DNA from 3 places in the Erwinia sp. TECH1 genome. Region 3 is predicted to be linked to each of the others. Evidence: predicted binding sites of a transcription regulator. Region 3 holds the regulator's gene; each other region holds the start of a gene.
What was found. The regulator Fur, encoded in region 3, represses iron uptake genes when iron is present. The targets are predictions, from matches to a motif close to ATAATAATGAGAACNACTATCAA.

Region 1 (5,845 bases), 1.5 Mb from region 3:
GATCTGCGTCGCCGTCTCGACAGGCCGGTGACGCCGGGGCTGATTATGGTGGCGTCCACCGTCGGCGCGCTGGCGGAAAAGCTGACGTGGCAGAGCGAAGAAGAGGCGAGCCGCGCGGGCATGGAAACCATCCTGCCGCTGCGGCGTTCGCACGGCCCCACGCTGTTTTGCTTCCATCCGGCCTCCGGCTTCGCCTGGCAGTTCAGCATTCTGCAACGCTATCTGGACGCGCGCTGGTCGCTGATCGGCATTCAGTCGCCGCGCCCGCACGGGCCAATGCGGCAGGCGGAAAATCTTGATGAGCTTTGCGAGCGGCATCTGGCCACGCTGCGCGAGCAGCAGCCGCACGGCCCTTACTATCTGCTGGGCTATTCGCTGGGCGGCACGCTGGCGCACGCTATCGCGGCGCGCCTGCAGGCGCAGGGCGAAAAAGTCGCCTTCCTGGGGCTGCTGGATACCTGGCCGCCGGAAACGCAAAACTGGTCACAGAATAACCAGCTGGATGCCGAAGTGCTGGCGGAAATCGACCGCGAGCGTGAAGCCTTTATGGCCGCCCAGGCGTCGCTGCGCGAGTCGCTGGCGGCCTCGGCCAGCCAGGCGCTGTTTGGCGCTATCGAAGGCAACTACGGCGATGCGGTCAGGCTGCTGGCGACCGCGAAAAGCCGCCGCTTCGTCGGGGAAGCCACGCTGTTCGTCGCGCAGAAAACGCTGAAGCCGGGGCAGGATGCGCACACCGCGTGGGCGCCATGGCTCGACACGCTGCAAACCTTCCCGGTGGAATGCGCGCATGTGGATATTATTTCGGCAGAGGCGTTTACCCATATCGGCCCACGCCTTAACCAACTGCTGGATCGGGCAACACAATGAAAAAACAGACCTTTATGCTCAGCCTCAGCCTGCTGAAGACGCACCCTGATTTTCGGGCGGTGTTTATCGCCCGCTTTATCTCTATCCTGGCGCTGGGCCTGCTTGGCGTCGGCGTGCCGGTGCAGATCCAGCAGCTGACCGGTTCTGCCTGGCAGGTAAGCCTGGCGGTCACGCTGACCGGCGCGGCCCTGTTTACCGGTTTGATGCTGGGCGGCGTGCTGGCGGATCGCCACGAGCGTCGGCGGCTGATCCTGTTCGCGCGATCGACCTGCGGGCTGGGCTTTATCGGCCTGTGCGTCAATGCCGCCATGCCGTCCCCGTCGCTGACCGCCATCTACCTGCTGGGCATCTGGGACGGCTTTTTCGGCGCCATCGGCGTGACGGCGCTGCTTGCCGCCACGCCCGCGCTGGTGGGCCGTGAAAACCTGATGCAGGCCGGGGCGATCACCATGCTCACGGTCAGACTGGGCGCGGTGATCTCGCCGATGGTGGGCGGCGTGCTGCTCGCAGCGGGCGGCGTATTCTGGAACTTCGCGCTGGCGGCGGCGGGCACCTTTATTACGCTGATCCCGCTGCTGCGTCTGCCGTCGTTGCCGCCGCCGCCGCAGTCGCACGCCAGGCCGCTACGGTCGCTGGCGGAAGGCTTTACCTTTCTGCTCGGCCATCGTCTGATCGGCGGCGTGGCGCTGGTGGGCGCGCTGCTGACCATGGCGACGGCGGTACGCGTGCTTTATCCGGCGCTGGCTATTCGCTGGGAGCTGAGCGCGCAGCAGATCGGCTTTCTCTATGCTGCCGTACCGCTCGGCGCGGCCGCAGGCGCGCTGACCAGCGGCAATCTGGCACAGCATCCGCGTCCGGGCAAGGTGATGCTTTTCACCGCCGTCGCCGCTTTCGTCGCGGTAGGGCTGTGCGGCCTGATGCCTTACTGGGAGGCGGGCGCGCTCTGTCTGATGCTGTTCGGCTACCTGAGCGCCCTGAGCGCGCTGCTGCAATACACGCTGATCCAGACGCTGACGCCGGACGCGATGCTGGGCCGTATCAACGGCCTGTGGACGGCGCAAAACGTGATGGGTGACTCGCTGGGCGCGCTGCTGCTGGGCGCGATGACCACGGTGATGCTGCCCGCCACCGCCGCCAGCAGCAGCGGCCTGGGGCTGGCCATCGTCAGCCTGGTGCTGGCCGCCGCCTTCGGTTCGCTCCGACGCTATCGCCAGCCCGCGCCCGCTTCGCCGGGAGAAAGCGTAACTGAATAACATCGGGTTTTAGTCCTTCCTTACCTGCCCTGGCGGCAGGTAATGCTGCCAAATGATGCTAATAACGGCGCAAACGTTGCGCCCGGTCGCGGCGTGGTGTTTTGCACTGTTTTAAACTGCGAAACGTTGCTTGACATCACAAAGAATTTACTTAAAGTTACGCGGTAATAATGCAAATGATAATCATTATTATACTTTTTATCGTTGTGGCTGGAGGCCGTTATGGAGACGCTTTGCGCTGATGCAGTTAAACCATCAGTTTCTCTCTCATCTGAGAGCTTTTTCTTCGCATCGCCGTGGAAAAGCTTTATCACCACTGGTCGCTTTGCCGAAATTACCTGTCCCGCCGCCGACGGCGACAACCTGCAGGGCGCTTTCCAGCAGCAGGTACGCAGCGCCTTTGCCGCAGCCAGGGCCAAAGGGATTATGCGCCCGGTGATGGTTGGCGCCATCCCCTTTGATACGCGCCAGCCTTCCGCGCTATTTATTCCTGAGCGTCATGAGGCATTCTCCCGCCAGCAGCAGCCAGAGTCGGCGCAGCAGGCGAGATCTGCCGTAGAGCCAGTAATTACCGCGCGCCAGAACATTCCTGAACAGGCTGAATTTATGGAGATGGTGGCGAAAGCAGCGGAAGCGACCGCCCAGCCTGGCCTGGATAAAGTGGTGCTCTCGCGTCTGATCGATATCACTACCGCCGAGCCGGTGCAGGCTACGGCGTTAATGGATCGCCTGATTGCGCTCAACCCTGGCAGCTATCACTTCCATGTTCCGCTGGCCGACGGCAGCACGCTGCTGGGCGCCAGCCCGGAGCTGCTGCTGCGTAAGTCGGGCGAAACCTACACTTCGCTGCCGCTGGCGGGCTCGGCCAGACGCGATCGCAGCGACAAAGCGCGCGATCTTGCGGTAGGCGAAAAGCTGATGTACTCGCAAAAAGATCGCTACGAGCACCGCCTGGTGACCAACGCCATGTACGACGTGCTGAAACCGCGCAGCCGCTCTCTGGCGGTGCCGGACAAGCCGGAGCTGATCACTACTTCGACGCTGTGGCACCTTGCTACCGCGATTGAAGGCAAAGCCGCAGCGGCTGAGGAAACGGCGCTGTCGCTCGCCTGCCTGCTGCATCCTACGCCCGCGCTGAGCGGTTATCCGCACGTTGCCGCTTGCGAGTGGATTGAAAAGCTGGAGCCGTTTAACCGCGAGCTGTTCGGCGGCATCGTCGGCTGGTGCGACGACGAAGGCAACGGCGAATGGGTGGTGACCATTCGCTGCGGCACGCTGGCCGGAAAAAACATTCGCCTGTTCGCCGGCGCGGGCATCGTTCCGGCCTCTTCGCCGGAATCGGAATGGCGCGAAACCGGCGTCAAGCTCAGCACCATGCTGCACGTATTTGGACTGCAATAAGGCTATTTTATGACGATTTCCTATTCCCGCTGGCCCGACGATTTTGCGGCCCGCTACCGTGAAAAAGGCTACTGGCTTGATCTGCCCTTAACGGATATTTTAACTCGCCATGCCGACAGCACGGAAACGGCGCTGATCGAAGGCGACCGTAAATACAGCTATCAGCAACTTGAGAGCGCCAGCACCCGTCTGGCGGCGGCCTTACAGCGTCGCGGCCTGAAGTGCGGCGATACCGCGCTGGTGCAGCTGGGCAACGTGGCCGAATTCTATATCGTGCTGTTTGCACTGCTGAAACTCGGCGTCGCGCCGGTCAACGCGCTGTTCAGCCATCAGCGCCAGGAGCTGGACGCCTACGCCAGCCAGATTGAGCCTGCTTTGCTGATCGCCGATCGTCAGCACGCGCTGTTCGCCACCGACGACTATCTGCAACCGCTGCGCCAGCGCTATCCGTCGCTGCGTGAGGTGGTGCTGCGCAACGCTCGTGAGGACGATACCTCGCTTGCGGCCTTAATTGACGAGGCGCAAGGCGAGTTTGTCGCTGCGCCTTCCGCCGCTGACGAAGTCGCGTTTTTCCAGCTTTCCGGCGGCAGTACCGGCACGCCCAAGCTGATCCCGCGTACCCATAACGACTACTACTACAGCATCCGCCGCAGCGTGGAAGTCTGTTGCTTTAACGAAAAAACCCGCTATCTCTGCGCTTTGCCCGCCGCGCACAACTATCCGCTCAGTTCGCCGGGCGCCTTCGGCGTGTTTTATGGCGGCGGCCTGGTGGTGCTGGCAGGCGATCCGAGCGCCAACCTTTGTTTCCCGCTGATTGAAAAACACCAGATTACGGCGACGGCGCTGGTGCCGCCAGCGGTCAGCCTCTGGCTACAGGCGATTCAGGAGTGGGGCAGCAATCGGGCGCTTGGCTCGCTCCAGCTGTTGCAGGTGGGCGGCGCGCGCTTAAGCGAAGCGCTGGCGGCACGCATTCCGGCAGAAATCGGCTGCCGGCTGCAACAGGTCTTCGGCATGGCGGAAGGGCTGGTCAACTATACGCAGCTGACCGACGACGAGTGGCACATCTTCTCGACGCAGGGCACGCCGATGAGCCCGGACGATGAGGTCTGGGTTGCGGACGAGCAGGGCAATCCGCTGCCGCAGGGCGAAACCGGACGGCTGATGACGCGCGGCCCGTACACCTTCCGCGGCTATTACCGCAGCCCGGAGCACAACGCGCAGGCCTTTGACGCCAACGGCTTCTATTGTTCCGGCGACCTGGTCTCCATTACGCCGGACGGCTATATCTGCGTGCAGGGCCGCGAAAAAGATCAGATCAATCGCGGCGGCGAGAAAATTGCCGCTGAAGAGATCGAAAACCTGCTGTTACGCCACGAGGCCATTCTGCACGTTGCGCTGGTTTCGATGGAGGACAGCCTGCTGGGCGAAAAAAGCTGCGCCTTTATCGTGGGCAAACGTCCCGTGCGCGCCGTGGAGATCCGCCGCTATCTGCGCGAGCTTGGCGTGGCGGACTACAAGCTGCCCGATCGTATTGAAACCGTTGACGAACTGCCGCTGACGCCCGTCGGTAAAGTGGATAAAAAACGCCTGCGTCAACAGCTGGCCGCCAGCCAGACCAACTGAATTCCGGAGAAAAAATGACTATCCCTGCACTAAAAGCCTATGCGCTGCCTGCCGCCGCCGACCTGCCAGAAAACAAGGTCAAATGGACGTTTGAACCTGCCAGGGGCGCGCTGCTGATCCACGATATGCAGAACTATTTTATTAATTTCTGGGGCGAAGACTGCCCGATGATCAAACAGGTCATCAGCAATATCGCCGCGCTGCGTGAATACTGCCGCCAGAACGGCATTCCGGTTTACTACACGGCGCAGCCTAATCATCAAAGCGATAAAGACCGCGCGCTGCTGAACGATATGTGGGGGCCGGGGCTGAATAAACATCCGGAGCAGCAGAAAGTCGTAGCCGAACTGGCGCCGGAAGAGGGTGACGAAGTGCTGGTGAAATGGCGCTACAGCGCCTTCCATCGCTCGCCGCTGGAACAGCACCTGAAAGAGACCGGCCGCGACCAGCTGATTATCTGCGGCGTGTACGCGCATATCGGCTGCCTGACCACCGCTATCGATGCCTTTATGCGGGATATCCAGCCCTTTATGGTGGCGGATGCGCTGGCTGACTTCAGCCGCGATGAGCACCTGATGGCGCTGAAATACACCGCCGGTCGCGCCGGGAAAGTGGTGCTGACGGAAGATCTGCTGCCGGTGCCGCTGAGCATGGCGCAGCTGCGCGCGCTGGTGCAGCCGATGCTGGATGAGGACGAAACG
Region 2 (5,845 bases), 950 kb from region 3:
TATGAGGTTAATCTCTCTTATACGTTCTGATTTTTTGGCATATACCCGGCGCGAAGCCGGGTTTTCATAATATGCCCCACAAATTGTGGCGCTGTCCGGCCCTCACCCTTTTTCGACCAGCTCAAAGGTGGCCGTAAAGGAGGATCTGTTTAGCGGCAGCTTCTCAATGCTGTCCAACTGTCCCAGCGTCACAAGCCCGGCGGCATAGCCAGAATCCTTGTAGAAGATAGCCAGATTGCCCCAGGGCGCATAAAAAGCGATATCGCCTTTTAAGGCACGGGTGCCCTCAGGCGATCCCTCTACTGAGAGTTTTGCAGGAAGATCGCTGATTTTTTCAGTCGCTGCGTAGTCGTTTAATTCCAGCGTTAGCGGCAGCATAGCCGCAAAATCCCTGGCCGCCTCGCTGTCATTCAGCGAGGCCAACAGAATAACGTTATCAATAACCATATTTATTTTCATGTTTTTCTCCCTGAGCGCGCACGCAGCCTCAGATAGCGAAGGATCAGCCGTTCCCGACTAACGTGTAGCGGTTTTTAAAGGGAACTAGTTTTAGCAGAGGCGCCAGGAAGGTTGAATGACTGTTTTAAGCATGCAGTAATGAGGATCGTTCATTAATGACCGCCGAGTATAAAGAGAAAGATCCCCGCATTGATTTACCGGCAAAAAAATAGCTCCCGCAGGAGCTATCTTTATCTGTGCCGCATCAGAACTTATAGCTGGCCGTTAATGAGAAATTACGCGGTTCGCCGTAAACGATATATTGGTTCACGCTGGTGTCATATTCTTTATCAAACAGGTTATTGATATTGGCCTGTAGCGTCAGCTGCTTAGTCACCTCATAGCGGCTGAACAGGTTCACCAGCGCATAGCTGCCCTGCTCCGCGTGCCAGGTGCCGTTGCCTTCCGGCGCGGGCACATCCTTCCAGACGTGCGTCTGCCAGTTTACGCCGCCGCCGACCGTCAGCGCCTGGAGCGACGGCAGACGATAGCTGGTGAACAGCTTCAGCGACGTGCGCGGCAGCTGAGGGTTAACCGCTTCGTCTTCGCTGTCTTCCGCTACATAACGGGTACCGCCCACGGTCATTTGCCAATTATCGGTCAGCGCGCCGTTCACTTCAAATTCAATCCCGCGGCTCACGGTGCCCGATTTGCCTACGTAGGCGGTATCGGTCGATCCGGCAATGATCTGTCCGGTGCTCTGGGCTACGTTGTCCTGTTCGATGCGGAACACCGACAGCGAGGTCGTGAGGCGGCTGTTCATCCAGTCAGACTTCAGGCCTGCCTCGTAGTTTTTACCAACCACCGGCGACAGGTAGCTGCCGTTGATATCACGATAGGTCTGCGGCTGGAATACCGAGGTATAGCTGCCGTAGGCTGACCAGTTTTCGTTGATGTCATACACCAGGCCGCCGTACGGCGTGATATTGTTTTTCTCCATATCCTGGGTCAGCGTATTGGTGCTCCAGCGCGTATAGCGCGCGCCGAGGATCAAATGCAGCGGATCGGCCAGGGTAATACGGGTTGCCATATAGGCGGATTTCTGACGCGTCACGTCTTCCTGCGCGAGCGTTCGCTCGCTCCATTCTGTTTCCGGGTATTGGCCGTTATAACTGTTGAAATCGCCCAGCATCTCTGAGGAAATGTTGTCAAAAGCGCTGTAATAAGTGTTCTTCTGCTTGCTGTAGCTGACGCCCGCCATCAGCTCGTGCTGGCGACCAAACAGCTCATAAGGGCCGCTGGCGAAGGTATCGACCGAGTCGACCTTGCGTTTACCGGTGTTATAACCGGTGCCGCCTACGATCGGGTAATCCGCATAGGAAGAGACGCCCGCGCCGGTGTTCTTATCGAAGAAACCGTCGATATAGAGCTGACGGCTGTCAAGGAAGGTTTCGTTATGGGTGCCGTTTAGCGTCAGCATCCAGCCATTGTCAAAACGCTGCTTCAGGTTAACAAAAACCTTTTTGCTTTCTTTATCGTTATAGGCCCACTCTGGCGCCGTGTTATAGCCGCGACGATAGTCGGTGGGCGATCCATCGCTATGCCAGCGAGGCACGCCGCTCCAGGTTGGGCTGTCCGCGTTGGTTTGCTGGTATTCATAGCCAACGGAAAGCGTGGTGTAATCGGTCAGATCGGCATCCACCACGCCGTAGATAAATTTCTTTTCGGCGCCGTAGCGCTCAACGAAGCTGTTGTTGTCCTGATAACCGGCAACTACACGGCCTCGTACGTTGCCGGATTCGCTCAGCGGCGAAGAGAGATCGGCTACGTAACGCTGCTTGTCCCAGCTGCCGTAAGTGGCGGAAAGCTCGCCCGTCGCGGTTTTGCTGTCCGCATGTTTGCGCACCATATTGACCGCGGCGGAAGGGTTGCCCGCGCCGGTCATCAGGCCGGTTGCGCCACGTACGACTTCGATACGCTCGTACAGTGCCGTATCAGACTGGGCGTCCCCCAGATTCCAGCGTTCTTCAAATACGGTCGGGATGCCATCGACCATATAGTTGTCGATCAGGAAGCCACGCGAGTAATAGGTGCGGCGATCCATATCCGCTACGGACTGCATCACGCCCGTTGTATTGTTCAACACATCGCCCAGCGATTGCAGCTGCTGATCTTCCATGCGCTGCTTGCTGATAATACTGACTGACTGGGGAATATCGCGCGCAATCATCGGCATTTTGGTGCCCGAAGAGGTGACGGGAATGCTGTAATCGGTAGCGGAGGTATCGGTGACATTATCTGACGCGGCGCTCACCGTAAGCGTTTGTTCTGCGGTTTCCGCCGCTGCTGCCTGAGGCATCTGTAACGCCACGGCGACCAGCGCGGCGACGATGGAGTAAGAAGTGGCTACGCCGCCGTGCCGGCGGATTTCCCTGTTAATGTGCTGAGCAAAAAACATCACTACCTCGATCTTGTCATTAACGGCCTGAGCCGTTTAGCCACTGTGATTTTTGTTTTATGGAACGCTTTTACCGACGCTGCTACCCCGGCGATCGCCGAATGATACGGTCATCTACAAATGCGAATGAGAACTATAATTTTTTTTATTTCTTATGTAAAAGACTATTAATGAACTTTTCAGGATTTTGTAAGACGTAAGCCATGACGGGTAAACCGGCTACATAAGGGCATTCTGAAAAGGTTTACAACGGCGCTTTTTAGCCGTTAACATAGCGCCCAGACAGCCGGGCCAGCTCGGTTGCGTAAGCGTTAACGTCAACCAACGCATAATCAGCGGGCCGCGCCTGCTCTTTTTGCGATGTCGATAATGTCCCCAATTTTTACCCGTTCCGGTTTTTTCCTTACTGTTTTACTGCTTACCGCAGCCTGTTTGCGCGCCCCCCTGACGTCGATTGGCCCGGTGCTGGAAGATATTCGCCTGACCTTTAGCCTGACGGCTACCGACGCTGGCCTGCTTAATTTTATTCCGCTGATGATGTTTGCCCTGCTCGCGCCACCTGCAGCGTGGTCAGGCAATCGCTTTGGACTGGAGAAAACGCTGTGGCTCGCGGTCTGGCTGATCTTATCCGGTTCCGCTCTGCGCATTGCCGGCAGCAGCGCTGCGCTATGGCTGGGCACGGCGATCCTGAGCGGTGGTATTGCCGCCGCCAACGTGCTGCTGCCGCCGCTGATTAAGCGTGATTTCGCCCGGCATTCCGCCCGCTATATCGGTCTTTATGCCTGTGTCATGTCGATTACCGCCAGCCTGGCTTCCGGTATCGCGGTGCCGCTGGCATCGTTAACGAATGCGGGCTGGTTTTTTTCGCTGGCCGTCTGGCTGATCCCGGCGGCCATCGCGCTGGCGGCCTGGCTACCGCTGCTGAAACGCGCCCGGCAACGACAAACGACGCGCACACCGCTGGCGGTTTCTACGCTGCGCTCGCCGTGGCGTGCCGCATTAGGCTGGCAGGTTTCGCTGTTTATGGGATTGCAGTCGCTGGCCTTTTACACGCTGATTGCGTGGTTTACGCCCTGGGCTGAGGCGCAAGGATTCAGCCAGTTTGCCGCCGGCTGGCTGCTGTTTCTCTATCAGATTGTGGCAATCGTCGCCAATCTTGCCTGTATGCGGGCGCTGAAACGCCTGGCCGATCAGCGCGCTATCGCCCTGCTGGCTTCGCTGGCAATTTTTACCGGGCTGTGCGGCCTTTATCTGTTCCCTGCCCTGGCCGTGTTTTGGTTGATTATTGCCGGACTGGGCGCGGGCGCCTCTTTGGTGATAAGCCTTTCTCTGTTTGGTCTGCGTTCGGGCGATCATCATCAGGCTTCGCGCTTATCAGGCATGGCACAATGCGTAGGTTACGGTCTGGCCGCGCTGGGCCCGCTGGTTTTCGGCGTGCTGCACGAGCATTTTGACAGCTGGTCGGCCCCGCTGCTGTTTATGATTGCGTTAAGCCTGTTACAGGTGGCGATTGCGCCGCTGGCGGGAAGAAATAAGGTGATAGGTTAAGCCATTTGCCGCTTCGTTCCTGATTCGAAGCGGCACTTTACCCGCAAAAAATGCCTTTCTTACTGATAGTCTGTATCTGATTTAGCTGCGTTTTAGCCTGTATGAATGCGTGTTATCTCTGGAGTTTAGGTATGGAATTATTATCAGTACCTTTAGTATGATGTAACTAAAGTGCGATCATGACTCCCGTTAGCCGGTTTTTATCCATCACGATTATCGGAAAACTGAGATCTTGCCTGCTCAGGCGCGTCAGGTCTTTGTCTGCGCCGGTTAAAAAATGCGATAAGGCACATTTTAAGAAGAGACCTGACTGTTTTCAGACGCGGCCAGGCGCTAAAATAGCGCCTTAAAAGCCGTAGAGGATAGTGAGGTATAATGATCTGTCGTTTCACCCTGGCCGTAGCGATGGCCGCCATAACCCTGACCGGCTGCACCAGCCACAAGAAAGATGAACCGGCCACAACATCGATAACGGCATCGGCTAAAGATTTCTTTAAAGGCCCGGCCGTGGTTTCGGCCGAAGATTTCTCCACGGGGCCAACTCAGGTTGACGTTTCCCACGTCACCAGCCGCACCGATGACGGCTCTGCCGTTTATGTCACAGTGGACGGTAAAGATGCCGGCGCGCTGATCCGCGGTCAGAGCCTGCAACTGCATTTGCCCGCAGGCGAGCACCAGGTTGGCGGCTATGTCCCTACCCTGCTCGGCTTTGGGCGTGTCACTATCCCGGCGGTAAAAGTGACCACCACGCCGGAAAAAGTAAAAAAGGTAGCCTACTCCACCGGCCTGAAGACCCCTGCTTTTACTGAAACGGACGCAGGCCAGGGCTAAGTACACATCATGGTTGTATCCGGCCAGGGCAGGCTAAAAAAAACGGCGACCGCAGGGTCGCCGTTCAGCATATCAGCAGCTAAAAGACCGCATCAGAAATCCGCTTTCAGCACCACACGATAGTTCGCCTTACCGGCGCGCACGTGATCCAGCGCTTCATTGATTTTTGACATCGGGAAATACTCCACGCGCGGCGCGATATCGCGGCGTGACGCCAGCTTCAGCAGCGAGCGCAGCTGGCCCGGAGAACCGGTAGACGAGCCGGTCAACGCTTTATCGCCCATAATTAGCTGGAAAGCGGAGACTTCAAACGGTTTCAGCACGGCGCCCACGGTGTGGAATTTGCCCTGCGGCGCCAGCGCGTCGAAGTAAGGTTTCCAGTCCAGATCCACTGCTACAGTGCTGATAATCAGATCGAAACGGCCCGCCTGGCTTTTCAGCGCTTCCGGATCGCGGCTGTTGATGACCTCGTCCGCGCCCATTTCCAGGATGGACTGCTTTTTATCCGGCGTGGAGCTGAACGCCACCACTTCCGCGCCCATCGCGCGAAGGATCTTGATAGCGATATGG
Region 3 (5,845 bases):
GGCGTGAATGGTTCGCTACAGCTGGCGGGAACCGGGCCTGCCGCGCCGAATGAAATTGCTTTCAGCAACGCAAAAAGCCGCTGGGACGAAAGATTTGATGGCGACGCCGACGGTGCTTCCTTTTATAAAGCCGCTATTAAGCTGAAGCATGATAATTATTGGTTAAGAGCCGGTTATATTCAGCCGCAGGGACAAACATTAATCGCGCCGCAATGGGGGTTTGTACCCGGCACCTATCGCGGATTTGAAGTCGGCTCGGTTTATGATTTTGACAATGCGGGCGCGCTTTCCCTCTCCTATATGTGGACGGATGAATATAAAGCGCCCTGGTATCGTAAAATGTATAATTTTCGTAAACCTGATTTAAAAACTGAAATAAAATATCTTCATTCCATCGGCATAAAGTACGATTTTAAAAACAAACTGGTGCTGGAAGGGGCGCTGGGCCAGGCCGAAAATTATATGGAGCAGTATTTTAGCAAAGTGTCGTGGGCGTTTCCTGTTGCCGGCAACGATCTGCATACCAGCTGGCAATTTTACGGCGCGCGTAATAAGGAACAGGGCGGCGTAAACAATATCAATAATGTTTATGATGGCCTGGCCTGGCTCCAGGCCGTGACGCTGAACTACAAAACCGGCCCGTTCGATTTTCGCGTTGAGGGCACCATGGTAAAAGCCCATGGCAACCAGGGCTTTTTTCTGGCGCGCATGACGCCGGTAGGGGCGACCTCCAACGGACGTAACGACGTCTGGTGGGATTCCCGCAGCGACTTTAACGCCAACGGGCAGAAGGCGCTGTATGGAGGAGTGATGTATGACCTGAAAGGCTGGCAAATGCCGGGCTGGGCGGTAGGTACTTCTTACGCTTACGGCTGGGATGCCCGTCCGTCCACGGATCCGATTTACGATCAAAGCATGCGCCGCCGCGAATCCGCCTGGAACATGGATCTGCGCTACACGGTACAGCATGGTCGCGCCAAAGATACGCAGGTCAACCTGCACTATACCCGTTACAAAAACCACTCTGATATCCCGAGCTTCAGCAACGGCTACGGCAATATGTTCCAGGATGAGAAGGACGTGAGGCTGACCGTGATCGCGCCTTTCACCGTGTTCTGATGCCCCATGCTGCCAGACCCGGCCGCGGCAAAAGCGCATCAGACGGGGAATAAGCGCTTTTCCGCTAACGGCAAAAAATTTAACTAGCGGATGAGGAAAGAGATGAAAAAAGTGAGATTAACACTGGTGGCGACAGCGCTGATGATGGCGATGGCCAGCGGCAGCGCCGTTGCGGATCAACGCGTCGTCGATCAAATCAGCCAGTTTGGCGTAAAGTATACCGTTAACGATAACCATGCCGCGCTGCACGGCGTTGATTGTGCCGCGCTGGGGGCCGACTGGGCCTCCTGCAATCGGGCAACGATTACCTTAACTAACCCCGGCGAAGCGCTAACCAGTAAAGACTGGGTTATCTGGCTGCCCAATATTCGTCAGACGCTGCGGGTGGACAACGACCAGTTCCGCATGGTGCACGTGGTAGGCGATCTGACGCGGCTGGAGCCAACCGAAAAATTCAAGGGTTTCGCCGCCGGTGAATCGGTGGATATTCCCATTGTTAACGAATACTGGCAGCTGTTTATCACGGACGTGATGCCGCGCTGGTACGTTACTTCTGAAAACGCCCAGCCTAAAATCATTGCCAGCACCGATACGGAAGATCTGACCTCGTTTGTCTCGCCAATGGATAACTACTGGAAGCGGACGGCCGACGATCGCAACGTGTTGATGACGCCTGTCAGCCGCTTTGAAAAAAACAGTGATACGGCGCAGCTCGCTGGCGAAGCGCTGCGCGGACAGATCCTGCCGACGCCGCTGCATACTACCCTTCATGCAGAAGATGCCGATTTAAGCCGGGGCGTGCAATTCGAGCTGACCGGGCTTAACGCCGATTCTGCAGAAGCGGTAAGGGATCGTTTTGCGCTGCTGGGTCTGGCAGAAAATGGGCAGGGCTACGTGATTAAAAGCAGGCTTGCACCCGCCGCTTTCACGGGCAACGAGGCGGTTTCCGGCGCCTACAGGCTGAGCGTCCGCGCGCAGGAAGCGCAGGTAGAAGGTTTTGACGAGGCGGGCATCTACTACGGCATGATGTCCATCCTGTCGCTGCTGCCGGCCAGCGGCGAACAAAAGATCGCTACCCTGGACGTCACCGATGCGCCCCGCATGGCCTATCGCGGTATTTTTCTCGATATCGGCCGTAACTTCCACAGCAAAGAGGCGGTGCTGCGCCTGCTGGATCAGATGGCGGCGGTTAAACTCAATAAATTCCATTTTCATCTGAGCGATGATGAAGGCTGGCGTATTGAGATCCCCGGCCTGCCGGAGCTGACTGATATTGGTGCCAGACGCTGCCACGATCTCACGGAGCAGCGCTGTCTGCTGCCGCAGCTGGGATCCGGGCCTTTCGCCGACACGCAGGGCAATGGCTATCTGACCCGCGACGACTACATTGCTATCCTGCGCTATGCCAAAGCGCGCGGCATCGAAGTCATCCCGGAAATCGATATGCCTGCTCATGCCAGGGCGGCGGTGATTTCTATGGAAGCCCGCTACAACCGGCTGATGAAAGAGGGTAAGACCAAAGAGGCAAACGAGTATCGCCTGGTCGATCCAACCGATACTTCGAACACCACCTCCGTACAGTTTTACGATCGCACCAGCTATCTGAATCCCTGCCTGGATTCCTCCATGCGTTTTGTTGATAAGGTGATTAGCGAAATCCAGGCGATGCATCAGGCGGCTGGCACGCCGTTAACCACCTGGCACTTTGGCGGCGACGAGGCGAAAAACATCCGCCTGGGCGTTGGCTATACCGATGCGGCCAGTCCCGAAGCAGGCAAGGGCAGGGTCGATTTGAGCAAGGAAGATAAACCCTGGGCGAAATCGCAGGTTTGTCAGGCACTGGTGAAATCGGGCAAGGTCGCGGATATGGATCATCTGCCCAGCTACTTTGGCAAAAAGGTCAGCGAGCGGGTAAACGCGCACGGTATTGAAAAGATGCAGGCGTGGCAGGATGGCCTGAAGGATGCGAAGGGCCCTAAAGACTTTGCGACCAAACGCATCGGCGTTAATTTCTGGGATACGCTTTTCTGGGGCGGCTTTGACAGCATTAACGACTGGGCTAACAAAGGCTACGAAGTCACCGTCTCCAACCCGGATTACCTTTATATGGATTTCCCGTACGAGGTCAATCCGCTGGAAAGAGGCTATTACTGGGGCACCCGCTTCAACGACGAGCGCAAAATGTTCAGCTTCGCGCCGGACAATATGCCGCAGAATGCAGAGACATCGGTGGATCGCGACGGTAACTTCTTTGATGCTAAATCCGATAAGCCCTGGCCGGGCGTGTATGGGATTTCAGCCCAGCTCTGGAGCGAAACCGTACGTACCGACGAGCAGATGGAATGGATGATTTTCCCACGCGCGCTGGCCGTGGCGGAGCGCGGCTGGCATCGTGCTGCCTGGGAGCAGACTTACCAGGCCGGACGTGAGTATAAAGGCGGCGAAACGCGGCATGTCGATCGGGCGGCGTTGCATAAGGACTGGCAGCGTTATGCAAACCTGCTGGGCCAGCGCGAGCTGCCGAAAATGGATAAAGCCGGGATCCACTATCGTCTGCCGCAGCCGGGCGCACGTCTTGTCGCGGGCAAGCTGGCAGCCAATATCGCCCTGCCGGGCGTGGCTATTGACTACTCGCTGGACGGTGGCAACAGCTGGCAGCGCTATCATGACAGCGCCCGTCCGTCGGTTTCCGGCGAGGTGTTGATCCGCGCCGTCAGTAGCGACGGCAAGCGCTTCAGCCGCGTGGAAAGCCTGAAATAGGCGGGGCGCAGGCAAAAAAAAACCGGCGAGCGATCGCCGGTTTTTTATTGAAATCGATTACTTATCGTGCAGCGTGTCGTCTTCACGGCAGTCGCCGGTGGCGCAGTGGCCGTAAAGATAGAGGCTGTGGTTGCTGAGTTTGATACCGTGCTTCGTCGCAATATCACGCTGGCGGGATTCAATAGACTCGTCGCTGAATTCGATTACTTTGCCGCAGTCCAGGCAGATCAGGTGATCGTGATGCTGCTGCTGGGTCAGTTCAAACACGGACTTGCCGCCTTCGAAGTTATGACGGGTCACGATCCCCGCATCGTCAAACTGGTTCAGAACGCGGTAAACCGTCGCCAGGCCAATCTCTTCGCCCATGTCGATCAGGCGTTTATACAAATCTTCCGCACTGACGTGATGGCACTCTGGTTCCTGAAGCACTTCCAGAATTTTCAGTCGAGGAAGCGTGACTTTCAGGCCGGCCTTCTTTAATGCGGTGTTATTGTCAGTCATGCGGATATTGTCCTGTTACTTTGCTGGTCACTAAGTGGCTGAGAAGCCGTGAGCATCGGTCGACGCAAAAGCTGAGCGTCTCATTATAGAACCGATGCCTTGAAGAAACCACAGCGGAGATGCAAAACCATCAGGGGATGTAAGGATAAGAAGTCGTTACGTCCGGAAAAGCAAGCACCCATTTACGCTGGGTTGTCAGTTCGCTCTGCCTGGTTTTCGGCGCCGCAGAAGCGGAGGCGGAGCAGTGCTATTCTACCGTTTTGACGGTAAAAGTTACAAATATGTATCTATCACTTCTATAGGAAAAACCATTGGCCCGCTGTGGATTCGTACAGCGGGCCAATGCTATCACGCTTCGAGAATATCCTGGAGCTGAAGCTCGTCAGAAATCTGTTTGACCCACTTTTCAACGCGTTCGTTGGTCAGCTCCGGCTGGCGATCTTCATCAATGGCCAGGCCAAGGAAATGGGTATCGTCCGCCAGGCCTTTAGAGGCCTCGAAATCATAGCCTTCTGTCGGCCAGTGGCCGACGATCACCGCGCCGTTAGGCTCGATAATGTCGCGAATGGTGCCCATCGCGTCGCAGAAATATTCCGCGTAATCTTCCTGATCGCCGCAGCCAAACAGCGCGACCAGCTTGCCGTTGAAGTCGATCTCTTCCAGCGTAGGGAAGAAATCATCCCAGTCGCACTGCGCTTCACCGTAGTACCAGGTCGGGATGCCCAGCAGCAAAATATCAAAGGCTTCAAGGTCTTCTTTGCTGCTTTTAGCGATATCATGAACTTCAGCCACCTCTTTACCGAGCTGCTTCTGGATCATTTTTGCAATGTTTTCCGTATTGCCCGTATCGCTGCCAAAGAAAATGCCTACGATTGCCATGAGTTTAATAACCTCTTGAAACTTAATGATATGCGGCGGCTAGCCTGAAAATGTTAAGGGCAATAATAGCAGACAGCAACAGGGGGATAAACGGCTAATCCGCCTGTATTTGTCGCTTTGTGCTTTACCGTAGCGCGTGCTTCAGCGCTCAGGCCTGGCTAACTGCGCCATGACCATCTCTTCTATCAGTTCGCTGCGGCTCATATTACGCTGCTCGGCGAGCTGGTTCAGGGCGTCAACTGCGTCACTGTTCATTTTCAGTTCTACGCGCTTCAGCCCGCGCACTTTATCACGCTTAAGCTGGTTGCGTTTGTTAATGCGCAACTGCTCATCACGTGCCAGTGGATTGGTTTTGGGTCGTCCCGGTCGACGCTCGTCTGCGAACAGATCGATCGTGGTGCGGTCCGTGTTTTCTTTTGCCATAGAATCGTGATACTGAAGGCTGGAGTTCTGATGGATTGAGCCGTTAGCGTTTGCGGCCGGTGCCGTCGACAAATTTTAGCGCGCCATCATACCCCAGCGAAAGTCGCGACGACAATTATTTAGCCTTTTACTGAAACATTTGTTTTCACAGGGCAAAAAAACG

Region 1: a site for Fur is predicted at 2,291-2,313, ahead of ACVWZ0_RS14425 (isochorismate synthase). Genes of this name have one in related genera too.
Region 2: a site for Fur is predicted at 3,017-3,039, ahead of fhuE (ferric-rhodotorulic acid/ferric-coprogen receptor FhuE). Genes of this name have one in related genera too.

What each region holds. Positions count from the first base shown of each region.
Region 1 covers NZ_JBSRZK010000001.1:3,053,462-3,059,306, reverse strand. Annotated here, with positions in the region: gene ACVWZ0_RS14435 (enterobactin synthase subunit F) at 1-867, shown strand, start outside; gene entS (enterobactin transporter EntS) at 864-2,120, shown strand; gene ACVWZ0_RS14425 (isochorismate synthase) at 2,343-3,521, shown strand; gene ACVWZ0_RS14420 ((2,3-dihydroxybenzoyl)adenylate synthase) at 3,531-5,144, shown strand; gene ACVWZ0_RS14415 (isochorismatase) at 5,159-5,845, shown strand, end outside.
Region 2 covers NZ_JBSRZK010000001.1:2,470,918-2,476,762, forward strand. Annotated here, with positions in the region: gene fhuE (ferric-rhodotorulic acid/ferric-coprogen receptor FhuE) at 1-30, shown strand, start outside; gene ACVWZ0_RS11580 (cyclophilin-like fold protein) at 103-459, opposite strand; gene fhuE (ferric-rhodotorulic acid/ferric-coprogen receptor FhuE) at 704-2,896, opposite strand; gene ACVWZ0_RS11590 (CynX/NimT family MFS transporter) at 3,257-4,444, shown strand; gene ACVWZ0_RS11595 (hypothetical protein) at 4,820-5,275, shown strand; gene ahr (NADPH-dependent aldehyde reductase Ahr) at 5,368-5,845, opposite strand, start outside.
Region 3 covers NZ_JBSRZK010000001.1:1,521,688-1,527,532, forward strand. Annotated here, with positions in the region: gene chiP (chitoporin ChiP) at 1-1,119, shown strand, start outside; gene ACVWZ0_RS07120 (beta-N-acetylhexosaminidase) at 1,222-3,879, shown strand; gene fur (ferric iron uptake transcriptional regulator) at 3,937-4,380, opposite strand; gene fldA (flavodoxin FldA) at 4,729-5,259, opposite strand; gene ybfE (LexA regulated protein) at 5,401-5,682, opposite strand; gene ybfF (esterase) at 5,828-5,845, opposite strand, start outside.